DNA from 3 places in the Mesorhizobium sp. B2-8-3 genome. Region 2 is predicted to be linked to each of the others. Evidence: predicted binding sites of a transcription regulator. Region 2 holds the regulator's gene; each other region holds the start of a gene.
The links. The regulator LexA, encoded in region 2, represses DNA repair genes until DNA is damaged. The targets are predictions, from matches to a motif close to TGTTCNNNNTGTGTTCNG.

Region 1 (4,204 bases), on a different contig from region 2:
CGGGTTTGGCTGGAGGATGAGCGCCATTTGCCAACAGGCGTCGCGCCGCTTGCTGAGCATCCGTGGTGGGATTTCTCGCGGCTCTCGCTTTTGCCGGCGGGTTGGGTAAACAACGCCTTTGTCGGCTGGGATCGTAGCGCTACCATCGTCCAGCCGGCGCAGGGGATTGTGCTTGAGCTGGCAGCCTCGCCCGAGCTGGACGTGTTCATCCTCTATTCCCCGTCGCATGATGCCGGCTTCTTCTGCTTCGAGCCGGTGTCGCACCCGGTCGATGCGCATCATGGCCAGGGGCTGACGGTGCTCGATGATGGGGCGACGATGAGTGTGACGATGCGGATGGATTGGGTGGAGGTGGGCGCAGGCCCCTTTACAACTCCTTCTCCGCCAGTTCCCTGAACCCGTCCGGCACCGAGCGCGCGCCTTCCAGCGCCACCGTGCCGTAGCCGACGGCTTCCTTGCCGAAGCGCTGCCGGATCTTGTCGATGGCGCGGTCTGCGCCGAAGCGGGCCTGCCCCTTGCGGCTGCCGGGCCTGAGCTTCTCGTCCGCCAGGCCGAGCGGCAGTTCGAGCTGCAGCTCGGCATGCTCCTCCAGATGCGAGACAGAGATGGCGAGCAGCGAGATGTCGCGCTCGCCCGGATGGGCGGCCAGCACGCCGCGCACCAGCTCCTCGGCGATCTCGGCCAGCATCGCGGTCGCCTGAATCGGCTGCTCGAGCGTAATCGAGCGGCTCACGGCGCGCATGTCGGCGAAGCGCACGCGCACCGTGACCGTGCGCCCGGGCCGGTCCTTGGCGCGCAAGCGGCTGGCGACGCGGTCGGCCAGATGCAGCAGCGTCGGCACGAAGACGCGCGGCAGCGCCGGCTTCCTGCCCAGCGCCGATTGCGCGCCGGCCGAATGCGCGCGCCGATGCGTCTCGAGCTTGCGCGGGTCGCGGTTCCAGGCAAGCGCGGCAAGCTTCTGGCCGGCGGCATGGCCGATCAGCCGCTCCAGCGCCCCGCTATGCGTGCGCGCCAATTGCCCGATCGTCTCGACGCCGATTTCCGCGAGCCTGGCCTTGGTCGCGGGGCCGACGCCCCACATCAGCGTGACGGGCAAATCGTGCAGGAAGGCGAGCTCGGTGCCGGGCTCGACCACCACCAATCCGTCTGGCTTGGCGACCTGCGAGGCGATCTTGGCGAGATGTTTTGTCCGCGCCACGCCGATCGAGATCGGCAGGCCGAGCTCGGTCTTCACCCGCGCGCGGATTTTTCGCGCGATCTCTTGCGGAGGGCCAAACAGATGCGTGCAGCCGGCGACGTCGGCAAAGGCCTCGTCGATCGAGATGCGTTCGACCACCGGCGTGAAATCGTCGAGCACCTTGATCGCCGCATCGCCGAGACGCTGGTACTCGGAAAAATGGCCGCCGACGAAAATGAGCCGCGGGCAGAGCTCGCGCGCCTTGCGGCCGGACATGCCGCCGCGCACGCCGAAGACCTTGGCCTCATAGGAAGCCGCCAGCACCACGCCGCCGCCGACGGCGATCGGCTTGCCGCGCAATGACGGATCGAGCAGCTGCTCGACGGAGGCATAGAAGGCATCGAGATCGGCATGCAGGATGGTGGCGGCAGCGGCGTCCTTAGCGAGCATCCTGCGCTCCCGTCTGCAGCGCCCGCTTTGCCGCGGTGCAGTATTAGATTTCTCTGTTGGAAAAGGCTGATTTAGGGAACATAAAGAGAACAAAGGCAGTCTAGTGTCAAGGCCCCTATGAGCCTGCTTTCTGTGTCTTCATACAAATGAATGAGCCTGCCTCATTCATTCGAATGAGGCAGCGATTGCACCTGCGAACGGGATCAAGGTGACGTCGCCTTGATCCCGCAGCTTGGCTGGTGCAGCTTCGTAGCCGCCCATCGGCTGGATCCGGCCTATGCTGGTTTGGCATATTGCTCGGCGCTCAGCACCTCGATGCACTGGAAGGGCTGATTGCCTTCCACCCAGGCGTCATGGCCCGGCGGGATGGTATAGGACGTGCCGGCCTCGAAGGTCTTTTGCGTGCCGTCGGTCATGCGCACGGTGATCGATCCGGACACGACGTAGCCGACATGCGAGACCTGGCAGCTGTCGGTCTTGACCACCGGCTTGACGCATTCGGACCATTTCCAGCCCGGCTGCATGTTCATTCGCGCCAGGGAATAGCCCGGCAGCCGGACGATTTCGACGCGCGTCTTGGCGGGCGCGCGGACCTCGTCGGGAGTGTTGTGCGATTTGGATTCGAGTTTTGTAACCTGCATTGCAGCTTCGGCCATGGTATCCCTCCATGCGTGAAGCGGCGCCTGACGTTGCGATCGTCGGCGACCGCGACGTTATTTATAAGCCTTATTATGAGTTATTGCTAATGTAATCGGAGCGACCGCGAGCTCGGCCGGGCGCTTGGCGCGTCGTCGTGGAAGACGGATATGCCAAGCCCTCGGGCGACGGTCCGGGGCCATGCTCAGACCGAAGTCTCACCCGCCGAACGCAGAGGCCCGAGGCGCCGATTTCCGGGAAACAACAACGGCCCCATTTCATTGGCTAGCAAGCCGCCGGACAAAGTCCCTTCATCGGCGGTTGACGATGGGTGCCCGCCATTCCTGCGATATGGCGGGCATTCCTTTCGCCCTGGAAACTCTCTTGGAGTTGCTGGCCGTGCAACCCGGCAACGTGATCGCGAACCTGTTTGCCGCGCTGCTTTTGGCGGGATTGATCGGCGGCGTCTTCCTCCTCTTCGGCAGGCCGCTCTGGCCACAACGCCATGCCCAGATGGTGGTCCTTCTTCCGATCGACACGATGGCCACCGGATCGGTGCGCAAGGCCTGTGCCGAGCCATGCCTGCCTGCTCGCTTCGATCTCAAGCTCGCGCCCGTCAGGCCATCCGCCGAACGCAGGCGAGGGAACCAGTCCGCGCCTCGTACCGTTGATTGAGCGAAGGGATGGCGCAGGCGGAGGCCGCCATGCATAATTTCGAACTCATCGATCTTTTGTGCGTCATCGACGCATGTGCGAGCGACCTGTCTGCCGGGCGCCTGGTGCCGATGTCGAAGGCCGTCGAGGAATTTCGCGTCCTGACCGGCGATTTCGTCTCGTCGGATGCGGATGCGGCCAACGCCTTGACGCAGGTCGCGCTCGAGCGCGGCTGCGCAGTGCTCTTCGACGAGCAGGCGGGCGCGGATATCATAGGCGAGTTGTGATCTTCCCTAGAAGCAATTCCAGGAAAGGCGCGAGCGGTTTTCCGTCCGGAATTGCGTTCAAAGGGATGACGAGATTGGCGTTCATTTCGCCAGGGTGATCATCCGTCCCGCATACATAGCGCGGTTCCCAAGCTCGGCCGTGCAATCCGATTTAACGGCGGAGCTCCCCGTCATTGCGACAGTGTCGCCGACCAGCCGCAGGCAACTGCCCTCGGCGTTCATGTCCGAATTTCCGGCATAGGTGATGGCAGCGTCCGGGGCGTAGATGAAACCGCTCACCACCGAGCCGGATCCGCCGTTCAGCGTCAGCGCCTGGGTGTTGCCGCGCGCCTGGTAGATTGTGATGCCGGCGTAGGGGCCGCTGGCCGGCGGCGACAGGTTCACCTGCTCGTTGGCGTTGATGATGAGCTGCGAGTTCTCCATCAGGAAGATCGTCACGCCCTGGCCGCTCAGGCTGCCGTTGCCGCCTGGCTTTATGGTGACGTTGCGCATGATGTAGGTGCCCGGATTGAGGGTAATATTTCCCGACAGCGTCTTGTCGCAGTAGGTACCCGGCGAAAGCGTTATTGTCTTGCCGTTCGGCACGGGCAGGCAGAGCGTGTAGGGAGGCGGAACGACGTCGGCCAGCGGATCGAACGAGGCATACTGGTTTTCCTGCGGCGCGCCGCAGGAAAGGGTGGCGCTGGGCGGCGTCAACCCTTGCGTGCCGCCGACTGTCGAGACGCAGCCAGCGCTGACGATCGCCGAGCCACCCCGGCTGACGGCGTCGGCGGCGTCCGAATTGGCCGCGATCACGCAACCGCTCATCGCCACATTGGTGGAGCCCTGCAGGCTGACCGCGCCGTCGGCATTCTGATCGAGCGCGAGCACACAGGCCTGCGCGCCAGGCTTGATCTTGACCGAGGCGGAGCGCGTCGCCGGCCAGGCCGGCATGCCGGGGACGAAGGCCGGTCGGCTGATGCTCGACGACACCGAAATGAAGTAGGCTCTCGGATCGCCG
Region 2 (4,204 bases):
CACCGCTGCCGCCACCGAGCTCGACCGCGGTATCGGCTTCCTGCTGGTGCCGGTGTTTTTGGCCGTCGGCGTCATCTATTACTTCTCGCTGAGCGCTGAGCCGGATCTCTACAGGCCGCTTGCGGCAGTGGCCCTGATGGCGGTCTGCGCGGCGGTCTCACATTCCCGGCACAGAACGCACCTTGTCTTCATGGCGGCGTTTTTCTGCGCCTTGGGCTTTCTCGCGGCCAAGGTCGAGACCTGGCGGATGGCAACCCCGATGCTGGGTTCGGAAATCCAGACACGGCTGACGGGTCGCCTCGTCACCGCCGAGGCGATGGCCAATGGCCGTGTCCGGCTCACCATCGACTTGATTTCCACGGAACGTCCGAAGCTGCGCTATGCGCCGGACCGCGTCAGGTTGTCGGCCCGCAGGATCCCGCCCGGCATGACAGCCGGGTCGATGCTGACCGGCTATGCCAAGCTGTTGCCGCCGACCGGCCCGGTTCGGCCGGACAGCTACGACTTTTCCTTCGACAGCTATTTTGCCGGCATTGGCGGCAGCGGCTTTTTCCTGGGTGATCCAAAGCTGATTGCGCCGGTGGAGGCGCCCTTTGGCGCCCGCATCGCATCGGCGGTGGAAAACGCGCGCGAAGGGATTGCAGACCACATCAGGAGCAGCATCGGCGGGTCCGAAGGCGAGATCGCAGCGGCGCTGATCGTCGGCGTTCGTGCCGGCATTCCGGAAGCCATCAACGAGTCGATGCGGCGAACCGGCATCTACCACATCATTTCGATCTCCGGCCTGCATATGGCGCTGGTCGCCGGCACGATCATGGTCCTTTTGCGCGGCGCCTTCGCGCTGTTTCCGGATTTCTCGTCGCGCCGACCGGTGAAGAAATATGCCGCTGCAATCGCGCTGCTCTCGATCGCCGCCTACCTCGTGATCTCCGGCGTCGTGGTGGCCGCCGAGCGAAGCTTCATCATGCTGGCCGTGATGCTCGCCGCCGTGCTCTTCGACCGCGCGGCGCTCACCATGCGCAACCTGGCGATCTCGGCCATCGCCGTCATCCTTGTCTCGCCGCACGAAGTGGTCGGCCCAAGTTTCCAGATGTCCTTCGCCGCCACCGCCGCGCTGGTCGGCGCCTATGCCGGTTTTGCCGACTATCGCGCCGGCAAAACGACCGCGCCGCCGGCAAAGCGTTCGTTTCTTGCGTTCCTGTCGCAAAAACTGGCGATCGGTGTGGGTGGTGCCGCCGTGACGTCGCTCATCGCGGGCAGCGCGACATTGTTGTTTGCGATCTGGCACTTCCAGCGGGTGTCGCCGCTCAGCCTGCTGGCCAATCTGGCGGTCATGCCGATCGTCTCACTGATCGTCATGCCGTTCGCCGTGTTGAGCGCCCTGGCCATGCCCTTCGGCTTCGACGGCCCATTCCTTTATGTCATGGGCAAAGGCCTGACGGCGATTATCGTCATTTCGGCGTGGATCTCCGAGCGCTCACCGGTCGACGCCGTCGGGCTGATCTCGATCCAGTCGGTGCTGCTGGCGACGGTCGCGCTGGTCATCGCGACGATGGCCACCACTTGGCTTAGGCTTGCCGCCGTACCCTTCGCGCTTGCCGCGCTGCTGGCCATTCCGCATGTCCGCGCCCCGGATGTGCTTGTCTCGGAGGATGCGCATCTGGTGGCGATGCCGATCGGCGGCGGCGAGCTTGCCATCAACCGCGCGCGCTCCAACGACTTCACCACCGACAACTGGAAACGGGCGCTGAAAGCCGAGGAAATCGTACCGCCGGAGACGTTCGCTAAAGACGCCCTCGACATCGCCGATCCCGTCGACCTACCGCCCGGCTCGCCCTTCTATTGCACCGGCGACCTCTGCATCGGCCGGCATCCTTCCGGCGCCATCGTCGCGCTCACCGAGAATCGCGCCAGCGCCCGGCCTGCTTGCGGTTTCGCCGACCTCATCGTCATCGACGACGCCACGGCCTTCAACCCATGCCGCGATCCGCGCGTGCTTGTCGTCACCAAGCGGCAACTGGCACGCGACGGCAGCGCCGCCATCTTCTTCGATCCGCAATCGGCAACCGCGCGGCCAATCGTTCGCTACGCGGTCGAAGAACCGTACCGACCCTGGCACGAGCAGCGGAAATACGCGCGTGAGGCGAGGGGGCTGCCGCCCTATCAACGACCGGAAAAGCCGGCGGTCGCGCCGCAGCCTACAGAATAGGTGGCACGCAGTTCCGGCGAAGACCGCCGCGCGGTTCTGCTCAGTAACGGCGGATGAGTCCGACGAGCTTACCCTGAACCTTGACCCGGTCCGGTCCGAAGATACGGGTCTCATACGCCGGGTTGGCGGCTTCGAGCGCGATCGAGGCACCCTTGCGGCGGAAACGCTTCAGGGTCGCCTCCTCATCGTCGACCAGCGCCACCACGATCTCACCCGGGCTTGCCGTGTTGGCATTGCGGATGATGACGGTATCGCCGTCGAAGATGCCGGCCTCGATCATCGAGTCGCCCTTGACCTCCAACGCGTAATGCTCGCCGCCCATGATCATGTCCGGCGGCACCGAGATCGAATGCGTCTGGTGCTGGATAGCGTCTATCGGCACGCCGGCGGCGATGCGGCCCATCACCGGAATGGACACGGCCGAAACAGCGTCGTCGTCATTGCTGGGTGTCGGCGTGCGAGAGGGCGCCGCCGGCTTGACCTGGCGGCCAAGATTGCCCTGGCCGCCCTGGATGACGCTCGGCGAAAACTTTCTCGCGGCATTCAGGCCAGGCGCGATCGAGTCGGGCAGCCGCAGCACTTCAAGCGCGCGCGCCCGGTTCGGCAGCCGGCGAATGAAGCCGCGTTCTTCCAGCGCCGTGATCAGCCGATGGATGCCCGATTTGGAGGCCAGATCGAGCGCTTCCTTCATCTCGTCGAAAGACGGCGGAATCCCGCTCTCCTTGAGGCGTTCATGGATGAACATCAGCAGTTCATGTTGTTTGCGCGTCAGCATGGCGGCCCCCTTGGGTTCTGAAACCGGAATCAGAAAAACAAACCCAGAACAAACACTATCTGTTCCAGTTGTGTTCCGCAACCGTTTAAAGTTTAGTGAATTTGTTGAGGCTTCGGAAACAATGTTGCATCCAAGGGATACCTGGCCGAGTCAGGTCAGCGGTGTCATTGATTCCGCTCGATTATGCGGCCCTCCTTAAGCTGAAGCGCGGTCCAACACCATCACAAAGGCGCGGGCGGGATTGCTTCGGCTCTTGCGCGAACGTGCTTCACCGTGAACGAAACGGACCCAAAATGCCAACTTCGGCAATGATTCCGATCCATGGTCTTCGCCGTCTATGGACCAGCTAACATAGCGCAGAAGGTTCTTGCCGTGGCACGGACGGTGGTGAGACAACCGTCCTTGGCCAGCCGTGAGAGGCGCCATGCCGAAATGGAGGCGGCAGCATGATGGGGGGAATTCCTGATCTCGCCGAGACCGAGGCGATGGATGCAGCGGATCCGCTGCGCGCCCTGCGCGATCGCTTTGTCCTGCCGGAGGGGGTGATCTACCTCGACGGGAATTCGTTGGGAGCGGCCTCGCACGCCGCATTCGATGAGTTGCGCAAGGCAGCTGCCGAGGAGTGGGCGCATGACCTCATTCGTGCCTGGAACAAGGATGGATGGTTCGACATGCCGGTCGAGCTGGGCGACCGGCTCGGACGCCTGATCGGCGCGGCGCCGGGCCAGACCGTGGTCTGCGACACCACGTCGATCAACATCTACAAAGTGCTGCACGCGGCGATGGCGATGCGGCCGGACCGAACCGTGATCGTTGCCGAGGGCGACAGTTTTCCGACCGATATCTATATGGCCGAAGGGGTGGCCTCGACCGGAAAGAACACTGTCCTGCGCCTGGCTGGCGTGGACGCGCCGACCATCGAGGAACTGATCGACGAACGCGTGGCGGTGGTGTTGGTCAACCACGTCAATTACAAATCCGGCGAGTTGCGCGACATGGCGGCGCTTACGCGCATGGCGCATGACGCCGGTGCGCTGATCGTATGGGATCTCTGCCACAGCGCGGGCGCCATGCCGGTAGAACTTGACAGGGCAAGCGCCGATTTCGCCGTCGGCTGCACCTATAAATATCTCAATGGCGGGCCAGGTTCTCCTGCCTTCATCTATGCGGCCGAGCGGCATCTTGCCGATGTGCGGCAGCCGCTCAGCGGGTGGTGGAGC
Region 3 (4,204 bases), on a different contig from region 2:
GAGGGCAGGCTTTTTTATTTCAGGGCGCGCGCCGAGAACGAATCGCGCGCCTATCACTACCAAGCCTCGAAGAAGAAGGCTGAAGCCGACGTCGTCAATGTCGTTCGCAACAAATCAGACGTTGCTCGCGTCGACTTTGTGAGGCACCACGCGTTCGTTCCGAGGTTCGAACTCCTCTACGACCATTGGTTCCTGGTCATCAATCCAACCTATTTCTTTACCACCAACGGCTTCATTCCACACTCCTACCCAAGCGCGCTTCTTGCGGGCAAGAAGCGGCTGGATAAGAGCGCATCGCTGCGGGGACAGGTCATCATGTGGCATCGTTTCCTCACCGAAGCGGACCGTAATGCAGATGATCTTTTCGCCATTGCCACCACTGATCCGCGCCTGACATTTGGTGATCCGCCGACGGTAGAACTCCCGACCAAGGTGCCCGAAGACGTTTGGGGTGCGCAGAAGAAGGCGAGTGATGACGAAGACAGCAATCAAGAACTGCTGAGGTTCGCATGAAGTTCGACACCAAGATCTTCGAAGAGCCACTGTTGGAATTTGGCGACCAACATCAACACCCCGATCCTCGCCTCGGACTTTTCGAGGCCGGTCCCCTTCAGACGCCCTTTGGCGACGTGATCAACATCGCGGTCGTCGGCAGCCAGAAGACCATTGAAGATTCCCGTGACTTTCTTGAAGCCGCCAGTTTCGGGTTCGCCGGGAAGTCTGAAAAACATCCCAACATGCATCCGCCGTTTCCGGGCCTTGGCAATCGCAATCCTTTCCGGTGCCGGTTCGAAATTCCCGACGGCGCCGTCGCGGCCATTCCGCAGGCACGCATCGAGCGAATCAGAAAAGAGCCTCATCACGGCAAAGCCGTCGAGATGGCGGTAGATGAAATCATCCAGCAGTTGCAGGCCCTCGACGAGGGCAGCAGTCGGCCCGACGTCGCGATCATCGCTCTTCCGGTAGAACTCATCGAGCGCGTCTGGAACGCTAAGGTCGATTCCGACGCTACCGTGGAGCAGGAGGACAGCGGAGGCTCGGATGCTCCCAACTTCCGCGGCTTGCTCAAAGCGAAAGCGATGCACTTCCGGTTTCCCATTCAGATCGTGTGGGAAGATGTGCTCGACGAGCGGGCCGTCATCCCTCTCAAGATCAAGGAGAGCAGTGCCCGTCAGATACAGGACCAAGCGGGACGAACATGGAATCTGCTCACCACCCTGTACTACAAAGGGTCAGGGCGCGTCCCATGGCGCCGCGCTCCTCAAGAAGGTGAGTTCTCCTCCTGCTACATCGGCGTTAGCTTCTACCGCGAGGCCGGTGGCCAGCAGCTTTTTACGAGCGCTGCTCAAATGTTCGATGAGCGAGGCAGGGGGTTCATTCTCAAAGGAAAGGGCGCACAAACCGAGAGCCGGGGAAGGCATCCTTACCTCACGCGAGACGATGCAAAGTCGCTCATCGCCGACGCGCTGGCTGCGTACAAAAAGCATCACATGAATTATCCGGCGCGCGTCATCGTTCTGAAAACATCAAAGTTTCGCGACCAAGAGGCCGACGGGATTTTTGACGCTCTCGACGAGGTAGGGACCGAGCTCCGCGATTTGGTCTGGGTGCAAGAATCGTCATTTGTGAAGGTCTTCCGCGATGGCAACTACCCTGTCATGCGCGGCACATTCGTGGAACTCGACGGCAAAGGGCTGCTCTACACAAACGGCAGCATTCCTTACTACGGGACTTACCCCGGTATATATGACCCAAAGCCTCTGTTGATCTGTCCCTATAAGTCCAGCGATAGCACGGTAGCCCAGATCGCGAACGAGATTCTCGGCCTGACCAAAGTCAATTGGAATTCCACCCAGATGAACCAAAAGCTGCCAATCCCTATCAGGGCAGCGCGCAAGGTCGGAGAAGTGCTGAAGTATGTCAGCGACGGACAGGTGAGTTCCGACTATCGCAAGTACATTTGATCCGATTTTTCGACATGTTTGTGCCGCCCCGGCTAACGCCGGCCGGGCTGTATTTCACTTTCTCTCGACCTACGCCACTTCGCGGTTTCGTCCCATACGGGTGACTGTCCCTTGCGGAAGACCAGGGCGTGCAGTGCGCGGTCTCCTAAGGTCCGTGCCTTCGGCTTGTGCGCTTGGGGCGCGTAGCGGTGACCCATACCCACTTGACTCTACCAAGCAATAGTAGAACAAATAGAGAACATGCTTATATAGACTTTCCTGGAGGTTAACGACCCATCTTGCGGCCGGAGCCCGGCATAGATGCCTTGCGCGCACGGATCGAAAAGATCGAGGGCCGGAGCCGGCGCGTGAGATCGGTGCTTCCTTTCGGGATCGCCGAGCTGGATTCGCGGCTCCCGGGCGGTGGACTGGCGCTCGGCGCGCTGCATGAAATCGCCGGCGGTGGAAATGGCGCCATTGATGGCGCGGCCGCGGCGCTGTTCGCCGGCGGTGTGGCGGCGCGCACGCGCGGCAAGGTCTTGTGGTGCATCACCCGGCCCGACCTGTTCGCTCCGGCGCTGGCGCAGGCCGGCCTGAAACCGGATCGCGTCATCTATGTCGAGGCCGGCGACGACAAGACAATTCTCGCCTGTATGGAGGAAGGCATCCGACATGGCGGCCTGGGCGCGGTGGTCGGTGAGGTTGCGCGCCTGACAATAACGGCCTCTCGGCGGCTGCAGCTTGCCGCCGAAGAAACCCACACGATCGGAATCGCGCTGCGGAGATGGCGGCGGCAGACGGAGGCGGCCGATTTCGGCCAGCCGACGGCCGCCATGACGCGCTGGCGTGTCTCGGTTCTGCCCTCCGCGCCGCTGCCCGTGCCAGGCGTCGGCCGACACCGATGGCTCGTCGAATTGATCCGCGCCCGTGCGGGCGAAAGTGCCGATTTCGAATTGGAGGCGTGCGATGGCACGGGTCGTCTCGCTGTTCCTGCCGACCTGGCCGACCGACAGGGTGCGGCGGAAGGCCGGCAACGCGGCGCCGCCGGCTGAGGCCCCGCTCGTGTTGATCGGCCGCGACAAGAGCCGGCGCGTGGTGCTCGCGGCCGATGCCGCGGCGCTCGCCGCTGGCCTGCGCCCCGGGATGCCCGTGACGAAGGCGCAGGCGCTGGTGCCGGGCCTTGCGATCCAGGACGCCGATCCGCAGGCGGATGCCGAAGCGCTCGAGCGGCTCGCCGTCTGGATGCTTCGATTTGCGCCGATCGTCGCGCCCGATCCGCCCGGCGGGATCGTCATCGACACCACAGGCGCGGACCATCTCCATGGCGGCGAGGCCGCCATGCTGGAGGGCATGGTTGGGCGTCTGGCGATGTCCGGCATCGTCACGCGCGCGGCGGTCGCGGACAGCTGGGGCGCGGCGCATGCGCTGGCACGGTATGGCGGGCGAGACATGTTCATCGCGCCACCCGGCCACGACCAATCGATTGTAGAACCGCTTGCGCTAGAGGCGCTGCGGATCGCGCCTTCGACGGCGGCCGAACTTCGAAGGCTCGGCTTCCAACGGATCGGCGATCTCCTGAAACAGCCGCGCGCGCCGCTTGCCCTGCGCTTCGGCCCGGAGATCGGCCGCCGCATCGATCAGGCTCTTGGCAACACAGCCGAGCCGATCGACCCGGTGCGGCCGCCGGACATCGTCGAAGTGCGCCGTGCCTTCGCCGAGCCGATCGGCGCGGCCGAGACAATTGCGCGCTACATCGGCAAACTGGTCGCCCAGCTCTGCAGCTTAATGGAGCAGCGCGGCCTCGGCGCGCGCCGTCTTGATCTCATCTGCCAGCGCGTCGACAGCCAGGCCCAGGCGGTCCGTGCCGGCATGGCGATGCCGGTCCGGGACGTCAAGCGGCTCACCCGGTTGCTTTGCGACAAGGTCGAGACCATCGCACCGGGCTTCGGTATCGAGATGATGATCTTGGCGGCGACATCGGCCGAACCCCTGGAGCGCAGCCAGGCCGTGAGCTCGCTTGTCGAGGAAAGCGTGCCGGACGTGTCCGACCTCATCGATACGCTGATGAACCGCGTCGGCGAGCGCGCCGTCTACCGGCTTGCGCCTGTCGCCAGCGACGTGCCGGAGCGTTCGGTTGCCAAGATTCCGGCAACGGCCGCCGATACGTGCGCGAGTTGGCCAGGCCACTGGCCACGGCCATCGCGCCTGCTGCCGCAGCCGGATCCGGTCGAGACGGTAGCGCTGTTACCCGACCATCCGCC

Region 1: the regulator LexA is predicted to act here: its motif matches at 1,702-1,719, upstream of dinB (DNA polymerase IV).
Region 3: the regulator LexA is predicted to act here: its motif matches at 2,188-2,205, upstream of FJ418_RS02710 (damage-inducible protein).

What each region holds. Positions count from the first base shown of each region.
Region 1 covers NZ_VFTW01000011.1:104,328-108,531, forward strand. The annotation lists gene FJ418_RS18010 (aldose 1-epimerase) at 1-396, shown strand, start outside; gene dinB (DNA polymerase IV) at 368-1,627, opposite strand; gene FJ418_RS18020 (cupin domain-containing protein) at 1,903-2,283, opposite strand; gene FJ418_RS18025 (hypothetical protein) at 2,591-2,938, shown strand; gene FJ418_RS18030 (hypothetical protein) at 2,968-3,204, shown strand; gene FJ418_RS18035 (TadE/TadG family type IV pilus assembly protein) at 3,286-4,204, opposite strand, start outside.
Region 2 covers NZ_VFTW01000003.1:192,596-196,799, forward strand. The annotation lists gene FJ418_RS06210 (ComEC/Rec2 family competence protein) at 1-2,209, shown strand, start outside; gene lexA (transcriptional repressor LexA) at 2,250-2,984, opposite strand; gene kynU (kynureninase) at 3,434-4,204, shown strand, end outside.
Region 3 covers NZ_VFTW01000001.1:493,029-497,232, forward strand. The annotation lists gene FJ418_RS02700 (DUF4365 domain-containing protein) at 1-513, shown strand, start outside; gene FJ418_RS02705 (hypothetical protein) at 510-1,964, shown strand; gene FJ418_RS02710 (damage-inducible protein) at 2,243-2,995, shown strand; gene FJ418_RS02715 (DUF6504 family protein) at 2,910-4,204, shown strand, end outside.